2 regions of the Terribacillus sp. FSL K6-0262 genome follow, and region 1 is predicted to be linked to the other one. Evidence: riboswitches for the same ligand, from Rfam matches in the RefSeq annotation. Region 1 holds a riboswitch; the other holds the start of a gene.
What was found. Region 1 has a riboswitch for S-adenosylmethionine ahead of MHI54_RS10480 (ATP-binding cassette domain-containing protein). Riboswitches for the same ligand answer to the same signal wherever they lie in the genome.

Region 1 (6,159 bases):
GATTGTGTGGATGGCACCGGATTCCTTCACCGTATTCAGCAGCAGAACAGCACCGAATACGATAAAGATGACTTCAAGAGCAGTGATCAGGCCATTGAAAGCGGCACCTGCCACCACGTTGGTTTTGGTCCCCCAAACGAAAACGGCAATCATTGCTGTTACGGCAAGTGCAACCGGCATAGCCCGGCTGGCAGGCCAGTTTAAGATAACGAGAAATAATAAGATCGTCATGATTGGCACTAAAGCGATCAATGATAATGTTAATAAACTCATCGTCCTTTCCATCCCCTTTTAGTAAGCGTTTTCAAAATAATGCAAAAGCATGGTCATCTGATGACCTGTTTACATTATAAAGCGGAATTTTTTGAAAATGCAATGAAAATTTGGGAAATTTCCGTTTATAATGAGGGGGAGGTGGGAACCCAATGAAATACAAACAAATCAAACCCAAAAAAATATATGAACAAGTAGCCGATGAGCTGCTTTCGATGATACGGAATGGCAATCTTAAGCCGGGGGAGAAATTGGCAAGCGTCACGCAGCTTGCTGAGAACTTTCAAGTCGGCCGCTCCGCAATCAGGGAAGCACTGGCAACCCTGCGGGCAATGGGCTTGGTCGAAATGAAGCAGGGCGAAGGCACTTACGTGAAAGCATTCGAACCAGAGGGAATCGTTTACCCGCTTCAGCATGCACTGCTTATGAGCGGAGAAGACCGGGCAGAACTTATGGAAGTGCGGCATATACTGGAAACAGGTATTGCCGCTTCAGCAGCACTGACCCGTTCAGATGAAGATTTGGCACAGATGGAACAAGCGCTCGCAGAGATGAAGGAATTCGCAGGTGATCCGGAAAAAGGAGAGAAAGCAGACCTTGCTTTCCATATGACGATTGCCCATGCGGCCAAAAATAAACTGCTTCTGCGTCTCATGCACCATGTATCGGATTTGACAGGGGAATCCATGCGGGAAACGAGACAGATTTGCCTGTTTGGTGAAAAAGCAGCTCCCGAGGAATTGAACAAGCAGCATGAAGCGATACTGCACGCTATCCGTTTGCAGCAGCCTGAACAAGCAAGACTGGAAATGATGAGACATTTGGAATATGTAGAAGGAGTGATCCGTGCCTATATGGATTAGGATAAGCCGCCGACCGAGGCGGCTTTTTCCTTATATGCAGGTATTGGAAAATGAAAGCGGTTGTAGTATGATGGAATCAGATATCATTCAGGTCATCTGATGACCTTACTTGTGAGGTGGCAGCATGAAGGTTACATTATTTGCGACATGTATTGTGGATATGTTCCAATCCGATGTCGGGAAGGCGACGGTGGAGCTTTTGGAAAGGCTGGGCTGTGAGATTGTATTTCCGACAGGACAGGTGTGCTGCGGGCAGCCGGCATACAACTCCGGTTATGTGGAAGATGCCAAGAAAGCGATGAAAAAGATGATTGCGACATTTGAGGATGCCGAGGTCATTGTCACACCATCAGGCTCCTGTGCCACGATGTTCAAGGATTACCAGCATGTTTTCCGGGATGATCCCAAATGGCGCCCCCGGGCAGAACGGCTGGCCGAAAAGACATACGAACTGACAGAATTCATCGTGGATGTCCTGAAAATAGAGGATGTCGGGGCGAAGCTTGAAGGGGTGGCTACTTACCATCCATCCTGTCATATGACAAGGCTGCTTGGAGTGAAGGATGCACCGATGAAGCTTCTTTCGCATGTAGAGGGCTTGGAAATGCAACCGCTTCCCAATGCGCAGAATTGCTGCGGATTCGGCGGGACGTTTTCCGTTAAGATGGGGAATATTTCTGAACAAATGGTCGATGAGAAAGTGGATTCCGTGACGGAGACGAAGGCAAGCTATCTGATTGGGGCGGATGGCGGCTGTCTGCTGAATATTGGAGGCAGGATGCAGCGCCGCGGCAAGCCTGTCAAGGTGATGCATATCGCTGAAGTGCTAAACAGTCGGTGAGGGGGAACAACCATGGCGATGAAGATTGGGAATGAAAAATTCAAGGAAAATGTGAACAAGCAAATGGAAGATACATTCATGCGCGGAGCAGTCGCCGGAGCGCAGGAACGTCTTCGGACGAGAAGGCTGGATGCAGCAGAGGAGCTGGGGAACTGGGAAGAATGGCGTTCCCACGGGGAAGAGATACGTCAGCATACCCTCGATCATCTGGACTACTACTTGCAGGAGCTTGCTGAAAATCTGCAGAAGCGCGGCGGGCATGTTTTTTTTGCCGCTACTGCGGAAGAAGCGAATGACTATGTGAAAGGTATCGTGAAAGAAAAAAGGGCCCAAAAGATCTTGAAGGCGAAGTCGATGGTCACGGAGGAGATCGGATTGAATGCTGTCTTGGAACAGGAAGGCTGCGATGTCATCGAAACAGATCTGGGCGAATACATCCTGCAGCTGGACGACCATGATCCGCCTTCGCATATCGTCACACCGGCACTCCATAAAAACAAAGAGCAGATCAAGGATGTCTTTACCGAGAAGCTGGAGTACAAACTGACTTCCAAGCCGGAGGAGCTGGCTCTGCATGCCAGGGAAAAATTGCGTCAGGAATTCCTGCAGGCAGACATCGGCATTACAGGATGCAATTTTGCCATAGCCGAATCTGGTTCGGTTGGTTTGGTCACGAATGAAGGGAACGCTGGCATGGTTTCCGACTTACCGGATACGCAAATCTGTGTCATGGGGATGGAGCGCATCGTACCGACCTTTGAAGAATTTGAAGTGCTCGTGGGACTGCTTACAAGGAGTGCCGTCGGGCAAAAGCTGACCAGTTATATCACCGCTTTGACAGGTCCGCGGACAGCGGGGGAAGCCGATGGCCCATCCGAGTTCCACCTGGTCATCGTTGATAATGGGCGTTCCGGTATCCTAGGGACCGAATTCCAGTCTGTCCTGCAATGTATCCGATGTGCAGCATGTATCAATGTCTGTCCGGTGTACCGCCACATCGGCGGACACTCCTATAACTCGATATACCCTGGTCCGATCGGGGCAGTGCTGACACCGCTGCTGGGCGGATATGATGATTTCAAGGAACTGCCGTATGCATCGACACTCTGTGCAGCCTGTACGGATGCTTGTCCGGTCAAGATCCCATTGCATCAGCTGCTCCATCGCCATCGGCAAGTGATTGTCGAAAGGGAAGGGCGTGCACCGATTTCCGAGAAGATGGCCATGAAGGCATTTGGTATAGGAGCTTCCTCCAATCCGCTTTATGCAGCTGGATCAAAAATGGCAAGCTCGGTCATGAAGCCTTTTACAAAGGATGAGACCATTTCGAAAGGGCCGGGACCGCTGAAGGCTTGGACCGAAATTCGTGATTTGCCGGCTCCGAACAAAGAGCGTTTCCGTGATTGGTTCAAGGAGCACGAAAAGGAGCGTGACAAAGCATGATACAGAATCAGGACAGCTTTCTTGCGAATGTGGCCAGCCGTCTGGGCCGAACAAAGGTGCTGATGGAAAAGCCGGCGCGGAATTGGAATTATCGCCCGCAGGATAAGACATTGACTGATAAAACCCCGGATGAGCTAGTGGAGATACTTCGCGATCAATGCCGGCTTATCCATACCGAATTTATCGAGACTGATTCGGCTGCCTTGCCGAATGTGCTGGCAGATACTATAGCAGCCTATGGCGGGGGCCCGTTGGCCATTTGGCAAGACCCACGCTATGAAGCATTTGGTTTGCGTGAACAGCTCCGATCGTGGCCCGAACAAGGAATCGATGTGCATGAATGGGATCCTGCCATTGGATATGACAACATCGGTATTGTGGAGAAAGCCAATATCGGTATTACATTCAGTGATATCACGCTGGCTGAGTCCGGAACGGTCGTGCTGTTTTCGGGGGAAGGCAAAGGCCGCACGGTGAGCTTGCTGCCGCATAAATATATCGCCCTCGTACCGAAAAGCACCATCGTTCCCCGGATGACCCAGGCAGCGCAGCAAATATCCAAGCAAGTACAAAAAGGAGAGACCATTGCATCCTGTATTAACTTCATCACCGGACCAAGCAACTCGGCTGATATCGAAATGAATCTGGTTGTCGGGGTGCATGGCCCTGTGAAGGCTGCTTATATCGTGATAGAAGATAAATAGATGGCTCGGGGAAAAACACCAGGATCAATGTATATCTTAACTGTTGCTTCAAACCGCCAGTTGTAAAAATGTTTCGTTTAAAGAAATTCCAAAAGAGAATGATTATTTAAAAAAATGGATTGACATTCAATTGGAAAACCCATAACATGGTAATCAAATCTAACAACTACATACTTGATTTATTCTTATCCAGAGAGATCGAGGGATCAGGCCCTATGACGTCTCGGCAACGGGTTTATCGTAAATACCGTGCCAATTCCTGCAAACACAGCTGTGTTTGGAAGATGAGAATGAGGAAGTTTCATAATGAAGCCCTCTTTTTCTGGATAAGAAAAAGAGGGCTTTTTGTGTAGCGAGGGGGAATAGAGTTGATTACGTTCAAGAATGTATCAAAGACCTTCACAATCGGAAAACGGGAAGTGCACGCCGTACGCAATGTGAACCTGACGATAGAGCAAGGGGAGATTTTCGGCATCATCGGCTTCAGCGGAGCCGGTAAGAGCACATTGCTGAGATTGGTCAATGTGCTGGAAAATCCTACTGCTGGTGCTGTAGAGGTGCAGGGGGTAGATTTAGCCAAATTGCCCCCTAGGGAAGTCCGGAAGGTGCGCAGGAGAATCGGGATGATCTTTCAGAATTTCAATCTGCTAACCTCGCGTACTGTTGCTGGTAATATTGCATATCCTCTGAAACTGGCCAAAATGCCGCGAGCAAAAATAAAAGAACGGGTGGATGAACTGTTGCGCTTCGTCGGCCTTTCGGATAAAGCGAAGAATTATCCAGAGCAGCTCTCTGGAGGGCAGAAGCAGCGGGTTGGAATTGCCAGGGCGCTGGCTACTTCCCCGGATATCCTGATATGTGATGAAGCGACTTCGGCTCTGGATCCGGATACGACAGGAGAGATTCTGCGTCTGTTGAAGAAAGTGAACAAGGAATTGGGCATTACGATTCTGCTGATAACACACGAAATGCACGTGATTCAGGCAATCTGTGACAAGGTTGCTGTCATGGAGGAAGGGGAGGTCATCGAAACGGGCGGAGTATTCGATACATTCACAGATCCTATTCACCAGACAACGAAACGTTTTATCCGTTCCATACAGCAGGATCTCCCGTCTCCTTCCCTATTGGATGAATGGCGTCAAAAAGGCGGGAAGAAGCTGTATCGGATCATTTTCAAGGGAGAGGTGGCGAGTGACCCGGTATTATCCAGGGTAACGAGGAAGCATGATATCGATGTGAATATTGTGTATGGTTCCGTACAGGAGATACAAGAGAAATTCTATGGGAATCTGCTTGTGAGCTTCCAAGGAGACGAAGAAAGAACGGTCAGCGCAGTAAAGGAACTGGATGATATCGTTCAGATCGAGGAGGTAGAAGTGGCATGGGGGTAGATTGGCAGACATTCTGGCCGCGCATTGTCGAAGCGACCGGCCAGACAATCTTGATGGTGGCTGTCACGTTGGTGATAGGTTCTGTATTCGGCATCATTATCGGACTTTTACTTTTTGTCACACGAAAAGGGAATATACTGGAAAATGCGATTTTGTTTCAAATCATCAATTTCTTAATCAATATCATTCGGCCGATTCCATTCATCATCTTTTTAGTGGCTATCAGTCCGCTGACCAGAGAAGTGGTAGGGACGACAATCGGCACATGGGCAGCAATCTTCCCGATGAGTATAGCAGCAGCCTTCAGCATCGCACGAGTTGTTGAAAATAACTTCATCAGCATCGATCCGGGTGTCATTGAGGCCGCAAAAGCGATGGGCGCCAGTCCGCTCCAGATTATTTATACCATCTTGATCCCGGAAGCGCTTGGTCCGCTGGTTCTTGGATTGACGTTCATTACCATCAGCTTGATTGATTTCTCTGCGATGGCAGGAACAGTTGGAGGGGGCGGTCTCGGGCATGTGGCAATGACCTATGGATATCAGCGGTTCGATACAAGCGTCATGGTTGTTACCGTCGTTATATTGATTGTACTTGTCCAGCTGGCCCAGTGGATCGGCAATACACTTTCAAGAAGGATA
Region 2 (6,159 bases), 610 kb from region 1:
GGCTTGGGGACACCGGTATATCCGGTGAAAGGGGAATGCATCGCTGTCACCAATACAGAGATACCGCTCTCCTGCAGTTTATTCCATGACCAGCATTATATTGTTCCTCGGAACAATGATGAGCTGATCATCGGTGCAACAAAGGTCAGGGGAGATTGGAGTACAGAGCCGACATCCGGGGGTATACACAGGGTCATGGAGAAGGCGAGACAGATGCTGCCGGGGATAGATAAGATGCCTTTTCTCAGAAGCTGGGCCGGTCTCAGACCTCAGACGATCGATGGCAAGCCGCTGATCGGGGAGCATCCAGAGATGAAGGGATTATTCATTGCTGCTGGTCATCAGCGCAATGGGATTCTGCTTGCGCCGGTTACAGGTAAGATGATCTGTGACTTGATTGACGGTAAGGCAGTTCCTGAAGTATGGACGGAAGCGTTTCGAGTCGACCGACTGCATACCGATGAGGAGGTATTGATGTGAGCATTCAACTGAATGGCAGGCAGCATGCATTATCCGCTGACATCCGGAATATCGCCCAGCTGCTGTCATCCCTTTCTTTGGAGAATAGGATTGTGATTGTCGAACTGAACAACGAAATCATCGATAAATCTGCCTATGCAGATCAGCCTATAAGAGATGGCGATAAAGTCGAATTGATTCATTTTGTCGGAGGAGGATGAACGATGTTACAAATCGCAGATAAGACATTTGCTTCCCGTTTGCTGCTGGGGACAGGTAAATACCCGTCATTCGAGGTTCAAAAAGAGGCTGTCGATGTTTCAAAGGCGGAGATACTGACATTTGCGGTACGCCGGATGGATATTTTCGAGCCGTCCCAGCCGAATTTCCTTGAGCAGCTTGATTTGAAACGGTATACCTTGCTGCCGAATACGGCAGGTGCCAAAACGGCAGAGGAGGCTGTCCGTATCGCCAGGCTGGCGAAGGCCTCCGGCTTATGCGATATGGTGAAGGTGGAGGTGATCGGCTGTGATAGGACGTTGCTTCCTGATCCAGTCGAAACGCTGCGGGCAGCTGAAATGTTGTTGGAGGAGGGTTTCATTGTCCTTCCTTACACGTCGGATGATGTTGTGCTGGCCAAGCGGCTCATCGATTTGGGGGTGCATGCCATCATGCCGGGTGCATCGCCGATTGGTTCGGGAAAAGGTATCATCAATCCCTTCAATCTTCGTATGATCGTGGAACAGAGCAGCGTACCAGTGATTGTCGATGCGGGCATTGGTTCTCCGAAGGATGCTGCTTATGCCATGGAGCTCGGGGCTGATGGTGTCTTGCTGAATACAGCAGTTTCCGGTGCCCGGGACCCTGTGAAGATGGCGCGTGCAATGAAGCTGGCAATCGAAGCGGGCAGAATGGGGTTCGAAGCAGGCAGAATCCCGGAGAAGGACTATGCTGCAGCCAGCAGCCCGAGTGAAGGATTGTTTACCTGATGCGGGATCGTTATCGGAAGCAGGAATTGTTTATCGGCAAGGAAGGGCAGGCACGGGTCGAGAACGGTAGAATCGTGTTGATCGGCATGGGCGCATTGGGCTCTGCTTCAGCAGAAATGCTAGTGCGGGCAGGCATCGGGGAGCTGGTGCTCATTGATCGGGATTATGTCGAGCTTCATAATCTTCAGCGCCAGCAGCTGTATACGGAAGAAGATGCTGCTGCCTATTTGCCAAAAGCAGCAGCAGCAGCGAAACGACTAAAGGCTATCAATCAGCATGTAACGGTAAAACCAGTAATCGAAAATGTCGATCATCATAATATCGAGCAGCTGATGGAAGGTGCGGATGTGATTCTGGATGCTGCAGACAATTTTGAGACCCGGCTGATTGTAAATGATGCAGCGCTGAAGCATGATATCCCTTTCTTATACGGAGCTTGTGTCGGAAGCTATGGTGTGACATATCCGGTGCTGGGAGACAAAGCTTCCCCATGTTTGCATTGTCTCCTCGAGCAGCTTCCTGAGCAAAGTGAAACATGTGATACGGCAGGAATCATCAGTCCCATTGTCCAATGGGTGGCGTCCATGCAGGTGACACAGGCATTGCGGCTTCTATCCGGTCAAAAAGTAACGCCGGAATTATCTGCGTTTGATATTTGGACGGGTGATTACTCGAGAGTGGACGTACGGGGGCTGAGGGATTCAAGCTGTCCCAGCTGCAGCACAAATGCCACACTGCCCTTTCTGGACGGTGCCAGACAGACGAGGATGGATGTATTATGCGGCAGGGAAGCTGTCCATATCCGGCCTGGTGCCAAGAAATCACTGGATCTGCCGGCTTTGTCAGAGGAATGGGCTTCTGCGGTCGATCATGTCACTGCCAATGAACATTTGCTCGCCTTGCACTACAAAGGCCATCGGATTGTGTTATTTGCCGATGGGCGGGCAATCGTTCATGGCGTAAATGATATCGCCCGGGCGCGTTCCCTTTATGACAGTCTGGTCGGCTGATATTGTGTGAATTTTCAGTTGACGATGTATCTTATTCATGCTAAACTCCTTCATAACAAACGAATACAAAACTCTTATCAAGAGTGGCGGAGGGACTGGCCCGATGATGCCCGGCAACCTGCAAGTTAATCTTAGACTTGTATAGGTGCTAATTCCTGCAGATGAGAGAAGACACAGTGCGGTTCATTCGTCTCCCTGTCCTCTCAGGGAGGCTTTTTTTATGCGTAAAATCACTCGAAGGAGGCAACAAGGATGACAGCAGTTAAAATTGGATTGATAGGTTATGGTACCGTAGGCAGCGCAGTGGGGAGGACAATCCGCTCCCATCAGGAGAATCTGCAGACGATATTCGGGAAAGAAGTACAGGTGGCGGGTGTATTGGTGCGCGATAAACAGAAGTATGCAGGGCAAGTCTCGGATACACTTCTCACCGACGAAGCAGCGGAGCTTTTTGCAATCGAAAAGCTCGATGTAATCATCGAAGCGAGTGTGGGCATCGAGCCTGCCTTCAGCTATCTGAGTGAGGCAATCCATCGCGGCTGTCATATCATCACGGCGAATAAAGAGCTGATTGCATCCCGCGGGGCAGAACTAAAGCGATTGGCAAAGCAAAAAGGTGTCAGGCTGGAATATGAAGCAGCAGTGGCAGGCGGTGTCCCGGTAATCGGCACACTGAAGCAGCTCCTGCATATCAATCGTGTTGTCAAAGTGGAGGCGATATTGAATGGCACCTCCAATTTCATCCTGACTGAAATGGCCGATAAAGGATTGATATTTGAAGATGCACTGCGGCTTGCGCAGGAAGCCGGATTTGCAGAGGCGGATCCAGCCAACGATGTGGATGGCTGGGATGCTTTTTATAAACTGATGGTCCTGAGTGATTTATTATTCGAGGCCCAGCCGGATTGGGAAAAAGTGACGCGCAGGGGAATCCGGTCCGTTTCCGCGCAGGATATCCAGGAGGCAGCAGGAAGAGGCTGGAAAATAAAGCATGTTGCAACGCTTGAAAATGCAGGAGGGGAAGTCACAGCCTCTGTCGAACCGGTGATATTATCTGCAGATCATCCGCTGTACAGTGTCGATGGAGTGGATAATGCCGTGTGTATCGAAGGTGACCTGGTTGGCAAGCTGAAGCTCCAGGGTCCGGGTGCTGGTGCCTTGCCGACAGCAAGCGCCATTGTCGAGGATTTGGCTAATCTCGTCCATAAGCGAAAAGAGGTCGTTGTAAAACGGGAAATCCGATTTACCGAGAAAAAAGAGAAAGTACCTTTCGTCCATTTACCGACTGGTGAGACTGTTTCTATACACGCAGAAAGCGTAGAATCCAATGGACACTTTTATCGGGTTGCTTCCAGGGCACCAGCTAAGGCGGAGGCTTGATCTTCTGCGCTTGCCCTTTATTACGCAAGGAAATCGATGAAGCGATTGTTTATCATAGTGTGGACACTCAAATTTAAAGCTCATATGAAAAACGAATCATATCCCTGCACTGGATGCCATTTTCATGAATCGGTTCGTCGTAATGCCGGAGGAAATGATCCCGGTCGATTCCAGTCATGCGAAAGCCGCATTTCTGGTAGAAGGCGATTTGATCGATGCTGGAGTTGCCTGTTCCCACTTCCAAGAAGGCAAAGCCTTTTGCGCGGGCCTGTTCCATCGCATGACGGATGAGTTTTTTTCCGATACCTTTTCCTTGATGGGCTTCTCTGATTGAGATATTGATTATTTCTGCAGTGTCTTCCCTGTTCTTCACCAGGACATAGATGCCGAGAATGTGATTTTCTTTTTCAGCGACATAGCTGCTGCCTTCGCGAAGGTAAGCGGCAATTTGATTTTTAGAGGGATCGGCTTCGAGGAGAAGATCCATTGGCGGCGTTTCTGTTGGCTGGAGCTTTCTTATCTTCATTGTCTTACTCCTTTCCTTAGTAAAATAAAAGGCTGCCGGTATCCGGCAGCCTTTGTCATTTAACGATCATCACGGAGCATTTGGCTCGTTTTGCGACACTGCTGCTGACGCTGCCGAGTACGATTTCCTGGAGAGGATTCAGTCCGCGGCTGCCGATGATGATGAGGTCGGCTTTCGTGTCACGTGCGTGCTCAAGGATCATTGAGGCTGGCTCGCCATGCTTCATGATCAATTTGTAATGGATGGATGCAGCTTCGAATGCATCGCGGAATCGCTGGAGTTTCTCCTCGCGCTTGCTCTGGAGCTGGATTGGATCGCTGCTGTGCAGGACATCCGCTTTTGTCTTTTCATAATCCAGGACTTGAATTCCCTCGACATGTGTTTCAGGCTGCAGCTTTGCCAGCTGGATTGCGTGCTCTGCTGCGAGAAAAGAATGATCGGAAGCGTCGATTGCCACTACGATTTTCTTATACATGGATGCACCGCCTTTTAATGGTTTGATACTTTCACATATGCCGAATCGCTGGTTGTCAATCTGTGCATCAGTGCCTGACTGTCATTATTCAAGCCTTCCAAGGTGACAGTCGTCCCTTTCTCCCTGAATTTTAGCACGACTTTGTCAATCGCTGCCACTGCGGAGTCATCCCAGACATGCGTATTTGTAAAATCAAGGGTCACTTGTTTTACTGGATCCTCATAAGAGAAGCCATTCATGAAATCGGTCACGGAGGCAAAGAAAAGCTGGCCTGTGATAGCATATCGGATATGGTCTTTGCCAGTACTTTCTTCGATTTTCACTTTTGAAATCTTGGCAACGAAGAAAATGGCACTCAGCAGGATACCGATGAATACACCGATGGATAAATTATGCGTGGCTACCACCGCGATGACGGTCACGACCATGACAGCCGAATCCGACAAAGGCACGCGTGTGAGGCTGCGCAGTGAGTGCCAATCAAATGTACCGATGGAAACCATGATCATGACACCGACAAGTGCAGGCATTGGAATCATTACGACCCAGTCTCCCAAAACAAGGATGAGGAACATCAGGAATATACCTGCGACAAGGGTGGAAAGACGTCCGCGCCCGCCGGATTTGACGTTGATGACGGACTGTCCGATCATCGCACAGCCTGCCATGCCGCCGAAAAAGCCTGTCACGATATTGGCAATGCCCTGTCCGCGAGCTTCCTTGTTTTTATTGCTATCGGTATCTGTCATGTCATCGACAATCGATGCTGTCAGCAAGGATTCCAGCAGCCCGACGATCGACAGCGCCAATGCCGTCGGGAAGATGATTTGCAAGGTCTCCAAGCTGAAGGGGATATCAGGAATCAAGAAAGAAGGCAATGCTTGTTTGATTTCACCCAAGTCACCTACAGTCCGGACATCGAGATGCAATACGATGGACAGAATGGTCATTGCCAGAATGGCTACCAGGGGTGCCGGCACGGCCTTCGTGACGTAAGGGAACAGATAGATGATGGCAAGTGTGACACCTACTATGATGTAAGTGGTCGTATTGATCCCGATGAAATGCGGAACTTGTGCCATGAATATCAGGATGGCAAGTGCGTTCACAAATCCGATCATGACCGAACGCGGAATGAATTTCATGAAACGGGCAATACCTAAGACGCCAAATAGGAGCTGCAGGACACCGGTCAGGATGGTGGTGGCAAATAAATACTGCAAGCCGTGCTCCTTTACCAATGTCACCATCAATAATGCCATCGCGCCTGTGGCAGCAGAAATCATCGCAGGTCTTCCGCCGACGATGGCAATGATCACA

Region 2: linked by a shared signal. The riboswitch ahead of MHI54_RS07300 (homoserine dehydrogenase) and the one ahead of MHI54_RS10480 (ATP-binding cassette domain-containing protein) in region 1 are both predicted to bind S-adenosylmethionine.

Annotation. Positions count from the first base shown of each region.
Region 1 covers NZ_CP150277.1:2,020,026-2,026,184, forward strand. The annotation lists gene MHI54_RS10455 (L-lactate permease) at 1-273, opposite strand, end outside; gene MHI54_RS10460 (FadR/GntR family transcriptional regulator) at 426-1,136, shown strand; gene MHI54_RS10465 ((Fe-S)-binding protein) at 1,261-1,977, shown strand; gene MHI54_RS10470 (LutB/LldF family L-lactate oxidation iron-sulfur protein) at 1,990-3,420, shown strand; gene MHI54_RS10475 (lactate utilization protein C) at 3,417-4,124, shown strand; SAM riboswitch class I at 4,307-4,415, shown strand; gene MHI54_RS10480 (ATP-binding cassette domain-containing protein) at 4,493-5,518, shown strand; gene MHI54_RS10485 (methionine ABC transporter permease) at 5,509-6,159, shown strand, end outside.
Region 2 covers NZ_CP150277.1:1,411,296-1,417,454, reverse strand. The annotation lists gene thiO (glycine oxidase ThiO) at 1-480, shown strand, start outside; gene thiS (sulfur carrier protein ThiS) at 477-680, shown strand; gene MHI54_RS07310 (thiazole synthase) at 684-1,448, shown strand; gene MHI54_RS07305 (ThiF family adenylyltransferase) at 1,448-2,458, shown strand; SAM riboswitch class I at 2,530-2,626, shown strand; gene MHI54_RS07300 (homoserine dehydrogenase) at 2,711-3,838, shown strand; gene MHI54_RS07295 (GNAT family N-acetyltransferase) at 3,912-4,364, opposite strand; gene MHI54_RS07290 (universal stress protein) at 4,420-4,839, opposite strand; gene MHI54_RS07285 (SulP family inorganic anion transporter) at 4,854-6,159, opposite strand, start outside.